4 regions of the Rhizobium changzhiense genome follow, and region 3 is predicted to be linked to each of the others. Evidence: predicted binding sites of a transcription regulator. Region 3 holds the regulator's gene; each other region holds the start of a gene.
The links. The regulator PhoB, encoded in region 3, activates phosphate uptake and scavenging genes when phosphate is short. The targets are predictions, from matches to a motif close to TGTCATNNANCTGTCAT.
Positions count from the first base shown of each region.

Region 1: the regulator PhoB is predicted to act here: its motif matches at 1,703-1,719, upstream of pstS (phosphate ABC transporter substrate-binding protein PstS).
Region 2: the regulator PhoB is predicted to act here: its motif matches at 1,245-1,261, upstream of G9X68_RS22415 (DUF1045 domain-containing protein).
Region 4: the regulator PhoB is predicted to act here: its motif matches at 1,011-1,027, upstream of G9X68_RS23345 (NAD-glutamate dehydrogenase).

Region 1 is NZ_JABFCQ010000002.1:387,584-390,928, forward strand. It holds gene G9X68_RS11310 (NAD(P)H-hydrate dehydratase) at 129-1,601, shown strand; gene pstS (phosphate ABC transporter substrate-binding protein PstS) at 1,947-3,038, shown strand; gene G9X68_RS11320 (Na/Pi cotransporter family protein) at 3,156-3,345, shown strand, end outside.
Region 2 is NZ_JABFCQ010000004.1:458,130-461,474, reverse strand. It holds gene mnmC2 (tRNA (5-methylaminomethyl-2-thiouridine)(34)-methyltransferase MnmC2) at 1-45, opposite strand, end outside; gene G9X68_RS22420 (NAD(P)/FAD-dependent oxidoreductase) at 44-1,222, shown strand; gene G9X68_RS22415 (DUF1045 domain-containing protein) at 1,337-2,044, shown strand; gene puuE (allantoinase PuuE) at 2,158-3,081, shown strand; gene uraD (2-oxo-4-hydroxy-4-carboxy-5-ureidoimidazoline decarboxylase) at 3,081-3,345, shown strand, end outside.
Region 3 is NZ_JABFCQ010000001.1:1,303,308-1,306,652, reverse strand. It holds gene pstB (phosphate ABC transporter ATP-binding protein PstB) at 1-19, shown strand, start outside; gene phoU (phosphate signaling complex protein PhoU) at 64-777, shown strand; gene phoB (phosphate regulon transcriptional regulator PhoB) at 910-1,593, shown strand; gene G9X68_RS06520 (GcrA family cell cycle regulator) at 1,840-2,373, opposite strand; gene G9X68_RS06515 (aspartate aminotransferase family protein) at 2,793-3,345, shown strand, end outside.
Region 4 is NZ_JABFCQ010000005.1:93,304-96,648, reverse strand. It holds gene G9X68_RS23355 (carbonic anhydrase) at 1-10, opposite strand, end outside; gene pdxY (pyridoxal kinase PdxY) at 82-957, opposite strand; gene G9X68_RS23345 (NAD-glutamate dehydrogenase) at 1,234-3,345, shown strand, end outside.

The DNA.
Region 1 (3,345 bases), on a different contig from region 3:
TCAGGTATTTTCGCAATCGCGAAAGTACCTCACCTGGAGATGAAAAGGTAGGCATATGCCTAAATTTCGTCCTTCTCTTTGCTGTTTCAGCCGGTTGTTTTTTAGGCGTTTTTTGATTGAATAGGATGATGACCAAACATCTGTCCGACCTTCTTCTCACGCCTGCTGAAATGGCCGCCGTCGATGCAGCCGCTGCTGCGTCCGGCATCGACTCCTTCGGACTGATGGAGAGGGCGGGTGCTGCGGTCGCAGCCGCTGCTCTGCGCCTTCATCCCGGAGCGTTGCGCTTCGTCGTCGTCTGCGGACCCGGCAACAATGGCGGCGACGCCTGTGTCGCAGCACGTCATCTACAGCAGAGCGGGGCGAGGGTGGCGCTCTTCCACCTCGGCGATCCCAAGAGGCTGAAGGGCGATGCCGCCCGTGCCCGAGCCGGTTGCGTGCTCGAGGGGCAAAACCTCGACCTCTATCGGCCGGAAACCGGCGACGTCGTCGTCGATGGTCTGTTCGGGGCGGGGCTTGGCCGCGAAGTGTCGGCCGATGTGGGCGCGCTGATCGGGCGCGTCACCGAGGCCGGTATTCCCGTGCTCGCCATCGATCTGCCCTCCGGCCTTGATGGTCGCACCGGCAAGGTGCTGGGTGCCGCCTTCCGGGCCCGCAACACCATCAGCTTCATGACCCGCAAGCCCGGCCATCTGCTGATGCCGGGCAGGGAGCTTTGCGGTGAATTGGAAGTCTTCGACATCGGTATCCCCGCCCGCATCATCGGCGCCGAGGCAAGCGGTCTCATCGCCGAGAACACGCCGGATGCCTGGAAGGGTGCGCTGCCGGCCGAGCAACTGGAAACCCACAAATACAAGCGCGGTCATCTGGTCGTCTTCTCAGGTGAGGCCGACAAGACGGGTGCAGCGCGCATGTCGGCGATCTCGGGCCTGAAGGCCGGCGCCGGCCTGGTGACGATCGCCGCCCCCCGCGCGGCGATGGCCGCCAATGCTGCGCATCTGACCGCCGTCATGCTGCATGCCATCGACGACGAGGCCGACCTCGGCGACTGGCTCTCAGACAAGCGGCTGCAGACCTTCGTCCTTGGCCCCGGTTTCGGTATCGGCGCCAAGGCGCGCGGCTTCGTCTCGGCCCTTGCTGATCGCCATCTGGTGCTCGATGCCGACGGCATTTCCTCGTTCAAGGATGATCCGCAACAGCTGTTTGATCTTTTCCGGGGTGAGCCGCGTCTGGTGCTGACACCGCACGAGGGCGAATTCGCGCGGCTTTTTCCCGATATCGCCAGCGACGATGCGCTCGGTAAGGTGGACAAGGCTGTGGCCGCCGCCCGCCGCGCCAATGCCGCGATCATTTACAAAGGCGCCGATACTGTCATCGCCGCGACTGATGGACGTGCGCTCATCAATACCAATGCCCCGGTCTGGCTTGCCACCGCCGGTTCCGGCGACGTGCTTGCCGGCATCATCGGCGGCTTGCTCGCCCAAGGCCTGCCGGCCTTCGAGGCCGCCGCTGCCGGCGTCTGGCTGCACGGCGAGGCCGGCCAACGCGCCGGCAAAGGGCTGACGGCGGAGGAACTCGCAGCCGAGGTATTGCCGCTTTAGCGCCGCCGCATCCTCTTTCACCTCGAACGCAGAAGCAATCCGCACCGTCGGTCTGGCCGTGGCGCAGGCTGGGTTGTTTTACCATTATAAATGCGGCCGATGTGTCAGTTGAGTGACGGTTTTATTTCGGATTTTTAAAGCGACATCGATCAGCGAAAGATGTCCCGCGCCGAGAATCAGCAATCCGCAAAACTAAACTGTCATTAAAATGTTAATGAATGGAAATACTTAATGGTGTCAGGAATTCCTGTCGGCTGGAACAAGGGTTCGTACGCCGGGTCCTGAGCTGATCTGGTTTGAATTCTGATCGAGTGCGCAGTGAACGGTTGCAAGGGGGAAGCGCCGATGGAACGTTTTTTTCGGCAAGTCCACAGAGTGACGAGCGCCGCCGCCTGCTTTGCCGGACTTGCGGCAGTTGTTGGTTCACTGTCCATCGCTCCTGCAGCCACGGCCGAGCCCATTCGCGGCGCCGGCTCCACATTCGCGGCACCCATCATCGCGAAGTGGGCAGAGATCTACGAGAAGGCGCGGATGGATGACGGCGACTTCAGCTCACCCGACTGGACGGTAGACTACGAGCTCGTCGGTTCGCTGGCAGGTCTGATGCGCCTTGATCAGCCGGAGCTGGATTTCGCTGCGACCGATGTGCCTGTCTCCCACGACGAGCTTTTGAAGCATGGCCGCCAGCAGTTTCCGATCGTGCTCGGCAGCGTGGCGATTGCCGTCAATCTTGACGGTATCGACAAGGGCCGTATCAACCTGACTGGCCCGCTGCTTGCGAATATCTATCTCGGCAAGATCCAGTCGTGGGCTGACCCTGCCATCAAGGCGATCAACCCGGAGATCAGCCTTCCCGATCAGAAAATCAGTCCGGTTACCCGCAAGGACGGATCAGGCACCACCTTCATGTTCACCGAATTCCTGTCCTCGGCAAGCCCGGAATGGAAGGCGGCACATGGAGCGGATACGCTGATCGCCTGGCCTGTGGGGACGAGTGTCGAGGGAACCGGAGATCTCATTCGCGCGGTGCAGGCAACCAAGGGGGCGATCGCCTATGCCGATTTTGGCCAGGTCGAGCGTGCAAACCTGCCCTATGCCGCTGTTCAGAACAAATCCGGCCAGTTCGTAAAACCGGGACCGGATGGCGTGCGGGCTGCGGCCAGCACCGCCTCATGGGATGAAGCGAAAGCTTTTTCGGTGTCGCTCACGGATCAACCGGGAGAGGCGGCCTATCCGATCAGCGGGGCGACATTCGCTGTCGTTCCAATGAAGGGACAGGCGCCCAATCGCTATCGCCGCGTGCATGATTTTTTCCGCCTGGCGTTCGAGACAGGCAGTAAGGACGCCGAGGCGATGGGCTATGTGCCTTTGCCGCCGCAGCTCGTCAGTCAGATCGTCAAATACTGGCTGAAGCAGGATGCATCCGCGAGCCAGTAATTCGTTCGCGCATGATACGCGGTCGGGACATCCCTGACTGTATGAAATCGGGCATATGAGTGAGGCGCGGGGGCGCCGTTGAAGCGCGCCATTTTGGCGCCAAGGGGGTAAGGCGTAATGAACATCGACATTTTCAAGGATATTCTCGTGCCTGTTATCGGCGGGCTGGGGATATTCATGCTCGGTCTGGAGTTCATGTCGAACGGCATCCAGGCACTCTCCGTCAACAAGATGCGCGCATTTCTCGCGAGAGCCGCAGGCACGCCGATCAAGGGCGTTATCGCGGGAACGCTCATCACCGGTGTCA
Region 2 (3,345 bases), on a different contig from region 3:
CTGCGGCGCGCCTGCGCCAATCTGATCGGGGTTCACGTCTGTCATGGAAAAAGCCGATAGTCCTGCGCCGGTCTCAGGTCAATCGTCCTGCGAATTGCTGATCGTCGGCGGCGGCATCATGGGTCTCTGGGCGGCCGTCCATGCCGAGCGTCGGGGTATCCGGACTCTTATCAGTGACGCCGGCAGATTGGGCGAAGGTGCAAGCGGCGGCCTGCTCGGCGCGCTGATGCCGCATATGCCGGACCGGTGGTCGCAGAAGAAGAAGTTCCAGTTCGATGCGCTGGTCTCGCTCGAAACCGAGATCGCCGCGCTCGAAGCAGAGACCGGACTTTCCGCCGGCTACCACCGTTCCGGACGCCTGATCCCGCTGCCGAAGCCGCATCTCCACACAATAGCGCGCGGCCATTTCGAGGACGCCGAACGCCATTGGCGGGCGGGCGACCGCCGCTTCCACTGGCATGTGCTCGACAGCCCGCCGGTCGATGGCTGGATCAAGGCGTCTGCGGGCGAGAGCGGCTTCGTGCATGACACGCTCGCCGCCCGCGCTGCACCTCGCTTGCTGGTCGCAGCGCTCATCGCCTTTCTGCGGCGGGCAGAGCATGTTCGCATCCTAGAGCATGCGACGGTTGCCGGCCTCGATCCCGATCGCGGTACGGCCGAAATCAACGGCGAAACCATCGTTTTCAGTCACTGCATCCTGGCCGCCGGCCATCAGTCCTTTCCGTTGCTGCAGGAGCTGACGCCGGGGCTGAAACAACCGCTCGGCCAGCCGGTCAAGGGGCAGGCGGCATTATTGAAAGCCGACATCGACCCAGCCCTGCCGACGGTCTTCCTCGACGGGCTCTATATCGTCGCGCATGAAGGCGGGCACGCGGCAATCGGCAGCACCAGCGAGAACCGTTTTGACGATCCAGTGTCCACCGACGCCCAGCTCGACGTGCTGATCGAGGCGGCGCGGGCGATTGTGCCAAGCCTTCGCGACGCCCCCGTCGTCGAGCGCTGGGCGGGGCTTCGCCCGAAGGCGATTGACCGCGATCCGATGATCGGCCGCCACCCCGATCACCCACGCCTGATCGCGCTGACCGGTGGCTTCAAGGTCAGCTTCGGTCTGGCGCACCGGCTGGCCGAGGCGGCGATATGTATCGCAGGCGATACAGACTGCGGATTTTTGCTGCCGGAAAGCTTCGCAATTTCAAGCCACATCGCGGCGGCTTCACGTTAAACGTGAATTAGGCGCCGCTGCCTTTCGTTATTCTGTCATGCAAATCACCTATCTGCTTGCGCATCGACAGCGCCTGAAGTCACCGGCGCTCACTTCCTTGATGGAGGAAATCGCATGCGCTATGCCATTTGCTTCACGCCTCCGGCGAGCGACCCGCTCTCGCTCGTAGCCGCCAATTGGCTTGGCCGAAACGTGTTTTCCGGTGATGTGACGGAGCCTCCGGCCATTCGCGGCCTCGGCATTCACGAGATCGCCTTCCATACGGCCGTGCCGCGGCGCTATGGTTTTCACGGTGTTTTGAAGGCGCCGTTCCACCTCTCCTCCGACGTGTCGGAATCTCAACTCCTGCGCGATCTTATGCGTTTCTCCGGAACGGTCCTTCCTTTCCGGATGCCGCGTCTCGAAGTTGCCAGGCCCGGCAATTTCTACAGCCTGCTGCCGAATATCCCTTGTGGGCAGATCCAGTATCTGGCCTCGGCAATCGTGCAGGAATTCGATCGTTTCCGTGCGCCGCTGAGCGAAGCCGAGATCGAGCGCAGCGATCCAGACGGCTTGTCGGCAGCGCAGTTCGCCAATCTGCATCGCTGGGGCAACCCTTATGTGATGGAGGAATTCCGCTTTCACATGCCGGTGACGGGCCCGATCAACGCGATCGACATGCCGCGCATCGAGCCGGCGCTGCGGACGATCTTCGAGCCTGTGCTGAGAGAGCCGATCATGGTTTCGAACGTGGCGCTGATGATCGAGGAGGGCACCGGCGGTCCCTTCCGCGTTCATTCGCTGCATCCGATGGGCAAGGTCAGCGCGCGCAAGATCGCCTGAAGTTCCCTGCGCTAAGGATTTGTTCCATAACGGGAAAATTCCGCTGCGCAGTTTCCTTCTCGACATTCCGGCTGCGGATGCTACCGTTCCCCGTCTTTTCAGAAGGTGATTTGATGGTATCCGAGACCTATCCGCGCAATCTCGTCGGTTATGGGCGTCTTACGCCCGATCCGAAATGGCCGGACGAGGCACGCGTCGCCGTGCAGTTCGTCATCAATTATGAGGAGGGCGGCGAAAGCTCGATCCTCGACGGCGATCCGGCTTCGGAAAACCTGCTGTCGGAAATCGTCGGCGCGGCCGCCTGGCCGGGGCAGCGCAACCTCAACATGGAATCGATCTATGAGTATGGCTCGCGTGCCGGCTTCTGGCGGCTCTGGCGGATGTTCACCGATCTCAAGGTGCAGGCAACCGTCTACGGCGTGACGCTGGCGATGGCCCGCAACCCCGAGGCCGTCGCCGCGATGAAGGAGGCCGGCTGGGAGATCGCCAGCCACGGCTATCGCTGGCTGGAATACAAGGATTTTCCAGAAGATCTGGAGCGCAAGCATATCCTCGAAGCCGTGCGCCTGCATAGCGAACTTACGGGCGAGCGGCCCTACGGCATGTACCAGGGCAAGCCTTCCGACAATACGCTTCGGCTGGTGCAGGAGGAGGGCGGTTTCCTCTATTCCTCCGATTCCTATGCCGACGACCTGCCCTATTGGGTGAAGGGCGTCGACGGGAAACCCTTCCTGATCATCCCCTATACGCTCGAAACCAACGACATGCGTTTTGCGACGCCGCAGGGCTTCAACGCGGGCGATCAGTTCTTCACCTATCTGAAAGATGCCTTCGACACGCTTTATGAGGAAGGCAAGGCAGGCAGCCCGAAGATGATGTCAGTCGGATTGCATTGCCGCCTCGTCGGACGTCCCGGCCGGGCGGCAGCGCTGAAGCGCTTTATCGAATATGTGCTGAAGCACGACAAGGTCTGGATTCCGCGCCGTATCGAGATCGCCGAACATTGGCACAAGCACCATCAGCCGGAAGCGCTCTGATGATGTCACGCGAGGATTTCGTCTCCCGCTTCGGCGGCGTCTTTGAACATTCGCCTTTCATCGCCGAGCGCGCCTATGACGCTGGCCACCTGACGGAGCCGCTGACGGTGGGCAGCGTGCATGCGGCCCTTTCCGCTGTCTTCCGGGCGGCAAGCCCGCTGGAGCGTCTCGGCGTGCTCAGCGCCCATCCTGACCTCGCCGGCCGCCTCGCGATAGCGGGCGAGCTCACCGAAGACAGCCGGAAGGAGCAGTCCGGCGCCGGTC
Region 3 (3,345 bases):
CATGGGTCGCTTCGGCTGATTTTGGCGACACCAAGCCTTCCCGTTATTCGAGGATAAAGCCCCATGGCATCGACACATATTTTTTCTGCCTATGATGATGATTTGAAGTTCCTGTCCAGGCGGATTTCCGAAATGGGCGGCCTGGCCGAGCAGATGGTCGGCGAATCCGTGCGGGCGCTGGTCAACGGCGATACCGCGCTGGCGCAGAAGGTCATCTCTGACGATGTGATCCTCGATCACGCCGAACGCGAAATCGGCGATAAGGCGATCGTCACGATCGCCCGCCGTCAGCCGATGGCCTCGGACCTGCGTGAAATCATGGGTTCGATCCGCATCGCCGCCGACCTCGAACGTGTCGGCGACCTCGGCAAGAACACGGCCAAGCGCGTCATCGCCGTCCAAAGCACCGGCGTTCCCCGCAAGCTTGCCCGCGGCCTCGAGCATCTGTCCGAACTGGCGCTCGTCCAGCTCAAGGAAGTGCTCGACGTCTACACCAATCGTTCAGCCGACAAGGCGAATGCGATCCGTGAACGCGACAACGAGATCGACGCGATGTACACATCGCTGTTCCGCGAACTCCTGACCTATATGATGGAAGATCCGCGCAACATCACCAGCTGCACGCATCTTCTCTTCTGCGCCAAGAATATCGAGCGCATCGGCGACCATGCCACCAACATCGCCGAGACGATTTTTTACATGGCGACAGGTGCGCAGCCGGAAGGCGATCGTCCGAAGGACGACAGCGCCAACACCGTCGGCGCGGTCACCGAATAGCGCCCACACCAGTCAATTGCGTGCGCGCCCGTCCGGGCGCGCAAAGAGGTCGCAGCCAATTTCTGAATTTGCGCAGGATGCATTGCTTAAATCACCCTGGTTTAAGGATCATGCGCGAGGAGATCGAGACGCATGATCCCGAGAGTTGCAGTTGTTGAAGACGAGGAAGCCCTCAGCGTGCTTCTTCGCTATAATCTCGAAGCGGAAGGCTTCGAGGTCGATACCATCCTTCGTGGCGACGAAGCCGAAATGAGGCTTCAGGAGCGCACGCCCGATCTTCTCATCCTCGATTGGATGCTGCCGGGCGTCTCCGGCATCGAGCTCTGCCGGCGCCTGCGTATGCGGCCGGAAACCGAGCGCCTGCCGATCATCATGCTGACGGCGCGCGGCGAGGAAAGCGAGCGCGTCCGCGGATTGTCGACGGGTGCTGACGATTATGTCGTCAAGCCCTTCTCGACCCCCGAGCTCGTTGCCCGCGTCAAGGCAATGCTGCGCCGTGCCCGTCCCGAGGTGTTGTCGACGGTGCTGAAATGCGGTGACATCGAGCTCGACCGCGAGACCCATCGCGTCCATCGCAAGACCCGCGAAGTCCGCCTTGGCCCCACCGAATTCCGCCTGCTGGAATTCCTGATGTCGTCGCCGGGCCGGGTCTTCTCCCGCTCGCAGCTTCTCGACGGCGTCTGGGGCCACGATATCTATGTCGACGAGCGCACCGTCGACGTCCATGTCGGCCGCCTGCGCAAGGCGCTGAATTTTTCCAACATGCAGGACGTTATCCGCACCGTCCGCGGCGCCGGTTATTCGATGGAAGCCTGAGGGCTTCCATCTGAGCCTGCTGACAAAGCCCTGGCAAAGCCCGCGACGTCATCCTCGGCCTTGTGCCGAGGATCTGCGCACGCCAAATTAAGCAACTGAAAATAAACGGTTTTCCCTCAAGTAGTTGAGGTGATCAGATGCTCGGCACAAGGCCGAGCATGACGGAGGGAAGCCTGAGCTTCCATCCGCGCATAAGAAAACGGGCCACTCGGCCCGTTTCTACATTCTGACGATGGCTGCCCGCGTTCAGCTTGCCCGCGCTGCCGCCCGGCGGCGTTCGTTGACCGGCTGGTAGGCAAGCTTCTGGTGATAGCTGCAATAGGGCGAATTGTCGGGGGACTCGCAGCCGCAGAAGTGGAAGTCGTCCTTCAGCGGATCGCCGACCGGCCACTTGCAGGTGCGCTCGGTCAGTTCCGTCAGGCCGAGGCGGCGCGAAATCGGCACCACCACATTGCCTCTCGGCACGTATTCCATTTCCTCGATCGTTTCGATCTCGATCTCTTCCTTCAGCATCGTCGCGCCCTGCTGGCGGGTAACGGTGCGGGTGGTGATCCGGGAGGCGTAGTTCGGCGCGCGCGGCGCCGATGTATTGCGTTTCGGCGTTCGCGCCGCGGTGTTGGTGCCGCCGGCCTTGGCGCGGCCCGGAAGGCTTAGCCGGTGCACTTTGCCGATGACCGCGTTTCTGCTGACCCCGCCGAGTTGCGCAGCGATCTGGCTGGCGCTCAGTCCTTCGGCCCAAAGCTTCTTGAGTTTCTCGACCCGCTCGTCTGTCCAGTTCATGCCCTGTCTCCACCTTTTGCGTTGGTGATGGCAGAATCCCTCACCGTTGTCCCGGGAGCTCCGAAACAAGAAACGCTTGATCAATTTTGGTGACTAGTTCCGCCGCATGCAGTCTAGTAATTGATCTTTAACCTAGTGTGAGGCTGACTCCGTGACAAGAGTCGCATGAATCCGGATGAATCGAATTCGTAGTTTTCCCCAACTTGCTGCCTCTGCGTGTCATTTCTGCAATAATGCCTGTTGAAGACTGAGAATGCCGCTGTACACCCTTGCTGCATAGGCTAAGGGCGCAGTTTTGTTGACATTGCAGCGCGAAAAGGAAATAGTGCCAGTCGCCGCCGCAAGGCGGCATTTTTAATTTCTCGGGCCTGTTTCCTTAGCCGGAGTCATTGCCCGGCAACTTTGATGGAGATCGCGCAATGGCTGAAGCCACGCCGCTTTATGACACCTATTCTCGTGCCCCGCTGCGGTTCGAGCGAGGCGAGGGCGTGTGGCTGATCACCGAAAGCGGCGAGCGATATCTCGATTTCGGCGCCGGCGTCGCCGTCACCTCCGTCGGCCACAGCAATCCGCATGTGGTCGGCGCGCTGAAGGAGCAGGCCGACAAGGTCTGGCACCTGTCGAATATCTATGAGATCCCCGGCCAGGAGCGCTTGGCAAAACGGCTGACGGACGCCACCTTCGCCGACAAGGTGTTCTTCACCAATTCAGGCGCCGAGGCGCTCGAATGCGCGATCAAGACGGCGCGCCGCTATCAGTTTTCCAAGGGCCATCCCGAGCGCTTCCATATCATCACCTTCGAAGGCGCCTTCCACGGACGGACACTGGCGACGATCGCCGCTGGTGGCCAGGAGAAATATCTCGAAGGCTTCGGCCCCAAAGCGCCGGGTTTCGATCAGGTGGCTTTCGGCGACATCGAAGCGGTCCGCGCCGCGATCACCGAGGCGACGGCCGGCATCCTCATCGAGCCGG
Region 4 (3,345 bases), on a different contig from region 3:
AACGCTGCATGCTTCTGGATTAGCGCGCGCCGAAGACAAGATCAACTGCTGCACCGCAAAATGAACATATTGGCAGATGCGTCATTTTTTTCGCCGCTGCGCCGGGTGCACGAGCCGGCGCATCTGCACCATGGCCATCGGCGTCGAAAGGCTGGAAGCATCACTTGCCAGCATCAACTCGTTGCTGCCGCGCTTGACGGCACGCGCAAGCACCTCGAAGACGCTGGCGGTGGCAAGCTGCAGCGCCTTTTCGTCCTCGATCCCGGAAAGCAGGCGCGACAGGAAGACGGCGGCGATGAGGTCACCGAGACCATTCGGCGGGTTGTCGACGACGCGATGCTCCGCAAGAAGCGCGTGACGGCCGGAAAGATAGAGATTGCCGGTGCCACCCGCCATCATCGGCACCGCCGAAGTGACGAGCATGCGCGATGGTCCGAGCGCGAGCGCCGCCTCCATGATCGCACTGTTGTCTTCGAGGGCTGCCCCCGAAAGCCATGCGAGCTCGTAGCGGTTCGGCGTCGCGAGCGAGGCGAGCGGAATGAGATGATCGCGAATGGCCTCAGCGGTCGCTTCCGGCACGTAAAGGCCGCCGAGATCGCCCATGACCGGATCGCAGACATAGAGCAGCTCGGGATTGTTTTGTCTCAGCGCACCGATCAGCCGGGCGACGGAGCGCGCCTGGGCGGCATTGCCGAAATAGCCTGAAAGCACAGCCTTGACTTCGCCGATCCAGGGCGCGCGGATCAGATCGTCGATTGCCGCATCGAAATCCGTTTCCGCAAAAGTCAGCCGCGTCGAGCGGCCGTGGCCGGGATGCCAGGGCAGCACGATGGTCGGCAGGGCCCAGACCGGATGACCGAGCGTCTCCAGCGCAAAGACGGCTGCCCGGTTTCCGACCGAGCCCCGCACCACATGGCTGGAAATGACGATGACTGCGCCCGCTGCATTTTCCGACATGATATCCAAAATCCGAATGATGACCGCGTTTGATGATCTTTTTGACGCCACGCTGTCAACCATTCTTCATGCGGGCGTGGAAATGTTCGGCAGTACGAAAAACCGGAAGACGGGACTTTCGCTTTCGCTTGGCGAAGAAAGCGGAAAATTTCTTAGAATTTCTCTTTTCCAGCGCCAAAAAAGCGTCAAAACAATCCTTCGGACCTCTCTTTTAGAGATTTTTTCGAAGAATCTTCTGCTAGCTTGCAAAAAATCAGACATTGAGGGAGGCGATCCATGGCTGCCAGAAACAATCCGAAACGGGAAAAGCAGATCGAAAGCGCGCGCAAGATCGCCAAGGCGACAGGCGAGGCGCATCTCGATCCGGAAATTCTCTTCGGCCGGGCAAGCAATGACGATCTCGAACTCTATACGCCGGAAATGCTGGCGCTCTCCGCCGTGCATTCGGCAAAGGAACTTGCTGCCTGGAACGGCAAGGCGCCCCGCGTCAGCATCGACACGATTGCCGATGTGACGCCTGATGGCATCGCCGTCTCGGTGCTTTCAGTCACCGACCAGAACATGCCTTTTCTGTTTGAATCGGTCATGGGCGAAGTGACGAGCACCTATCGCGACCTGTTCATGGCCGTGCATCCCATCCTGGTCATGGAAAAGGGCAAGGCGCCGGCGATGTATTCCGCCGATCACCCGAGCGATCCGGCCAACCGCGTCAGCCATATCCAGCTTCATATTGCCCCCCTCAATTCTGCCCAGGCGGCCGATCTCGTCAAACGCATCGAAAAAGTCCTCGAACAGGTTCGCCTGTCGGTTTCCGACTGGAAGCCGATGCTTTCCAAGATCGACGGAGTGATCGCCGAGCTTGCGGCCAATGGCGCCAGCCGGAAGAAGGCCGATCGCGACGAAGCCGTCGCTTTCCTGACCTGGCTGCGCGATGAGAATTTCACTTTCCTTGGCATGCGGGAATATGTCTATTCCGGCAAGGGGACCGATGCCAAGGTCGAACGCGACAAGGGTGCAGGCCTCGGCATCCTCTCCAATCCCGATGTTCTGGTGCTGCGCACCGGCAAGGACGCCGTAACGACGACGCCTGAGATCCTCGCCTTCCTCGACGGCCCCGACTTCCTGATCGTCACCAAGGCGAATGTGAAATCGATCGTCCATCGCCGGGCCTATATGGATTATGTCGGCGTCAAGCGCTTCGACGCTGAGGGTAACGTCACCGGCGAGCTGCGCATCGTCGGCCTTTTCACCTCGACCGCCTATACCTCGCTCGCCTCGGAAATCCCGCTGCTGCGTTCCAAGATCGAGAAGGTGAAGGAACATTTCGGCTTCGACCCGATGAGCCATTCCGGCCGTATGCTCGACAACACCCTGGAATCTTATCCGCGCGACGATCTTTTCCAGATCGACACGACGCTGCTTGCAAGTTTTGCCGAACAGATCAACGACTTGGCTGATCGGCCGCGCGTCCGCGTCCTGCCGCGCATCGACCATTTCGACCGTTTCGTCTCGGTGATCGTCTACGTGCCGCGCGAGGAGTATGACTCGATCGTCCGCGAACGGATCGGTACCTATCTGAAGACTGTCTATGACGGCCGTGTTTCCGCCTATTACCCGGCCTTCCCGGAAGGCGGCGTGGCGCGCGTGCATTTCATCATCGGCCGCTCGGGCGGCAAGACGCCGCGCATTCCGCAGGCAAAGCTCGAGCAGGTGATCCGCGAGATCACGGCCCGCTGGGACGACCGTTTCGAGGCGCTGGCCGGGGCCAAGGCCCCGAAGATATCCGTCGACCAAGCCTTCCAGGATTCCTTCACACCGGAGGAAACCGTGGCCGACCTCGCCGATATCGGTGCCTGCGCCGCCGGCGAACCGCTGCGCATCCAGTTCTACCATCGTCAGGAAGAACAGGGCCGCATCCTTTCCTTGAAGATTTTCCACGCCGGCGGCCAGCTGGCGCTGTCGCGCCGCGTGCCGCTTCTCGAGAATCTCGGCTTCAACGTCGTCAGTGAACGCACTTTCGACATCGGGGTGCCGGCCGCCGATGGAGAAAAGAAACTCGTCGTGCTGCACGACATGGAGCTCGAGGCCCGCAATGGCGGCGAAATCGATCTGCAGCGTTACGGCGCCGCCCTCGAGGAAGGCTTCGTTGCCGCCTTCGCCGGCACGATCGACAATGACAGCTTCAACCGGCTGATCCTTTCGGCCGGGCTCTCGGCGCGCGAGACGAATGTGCTACGCGCCTACGCGCGTTATCTCCGTCAGGCCGGCATCGCCTATTCGCAGGATTATATCGCCACGACGCTCGACAAATATCCCGGTGTCGCCGCTGCTATCTTTCGTCTCTTCCATGACACGCTCGACACCAGGCTTACGGAGAAGGCCCGCGTC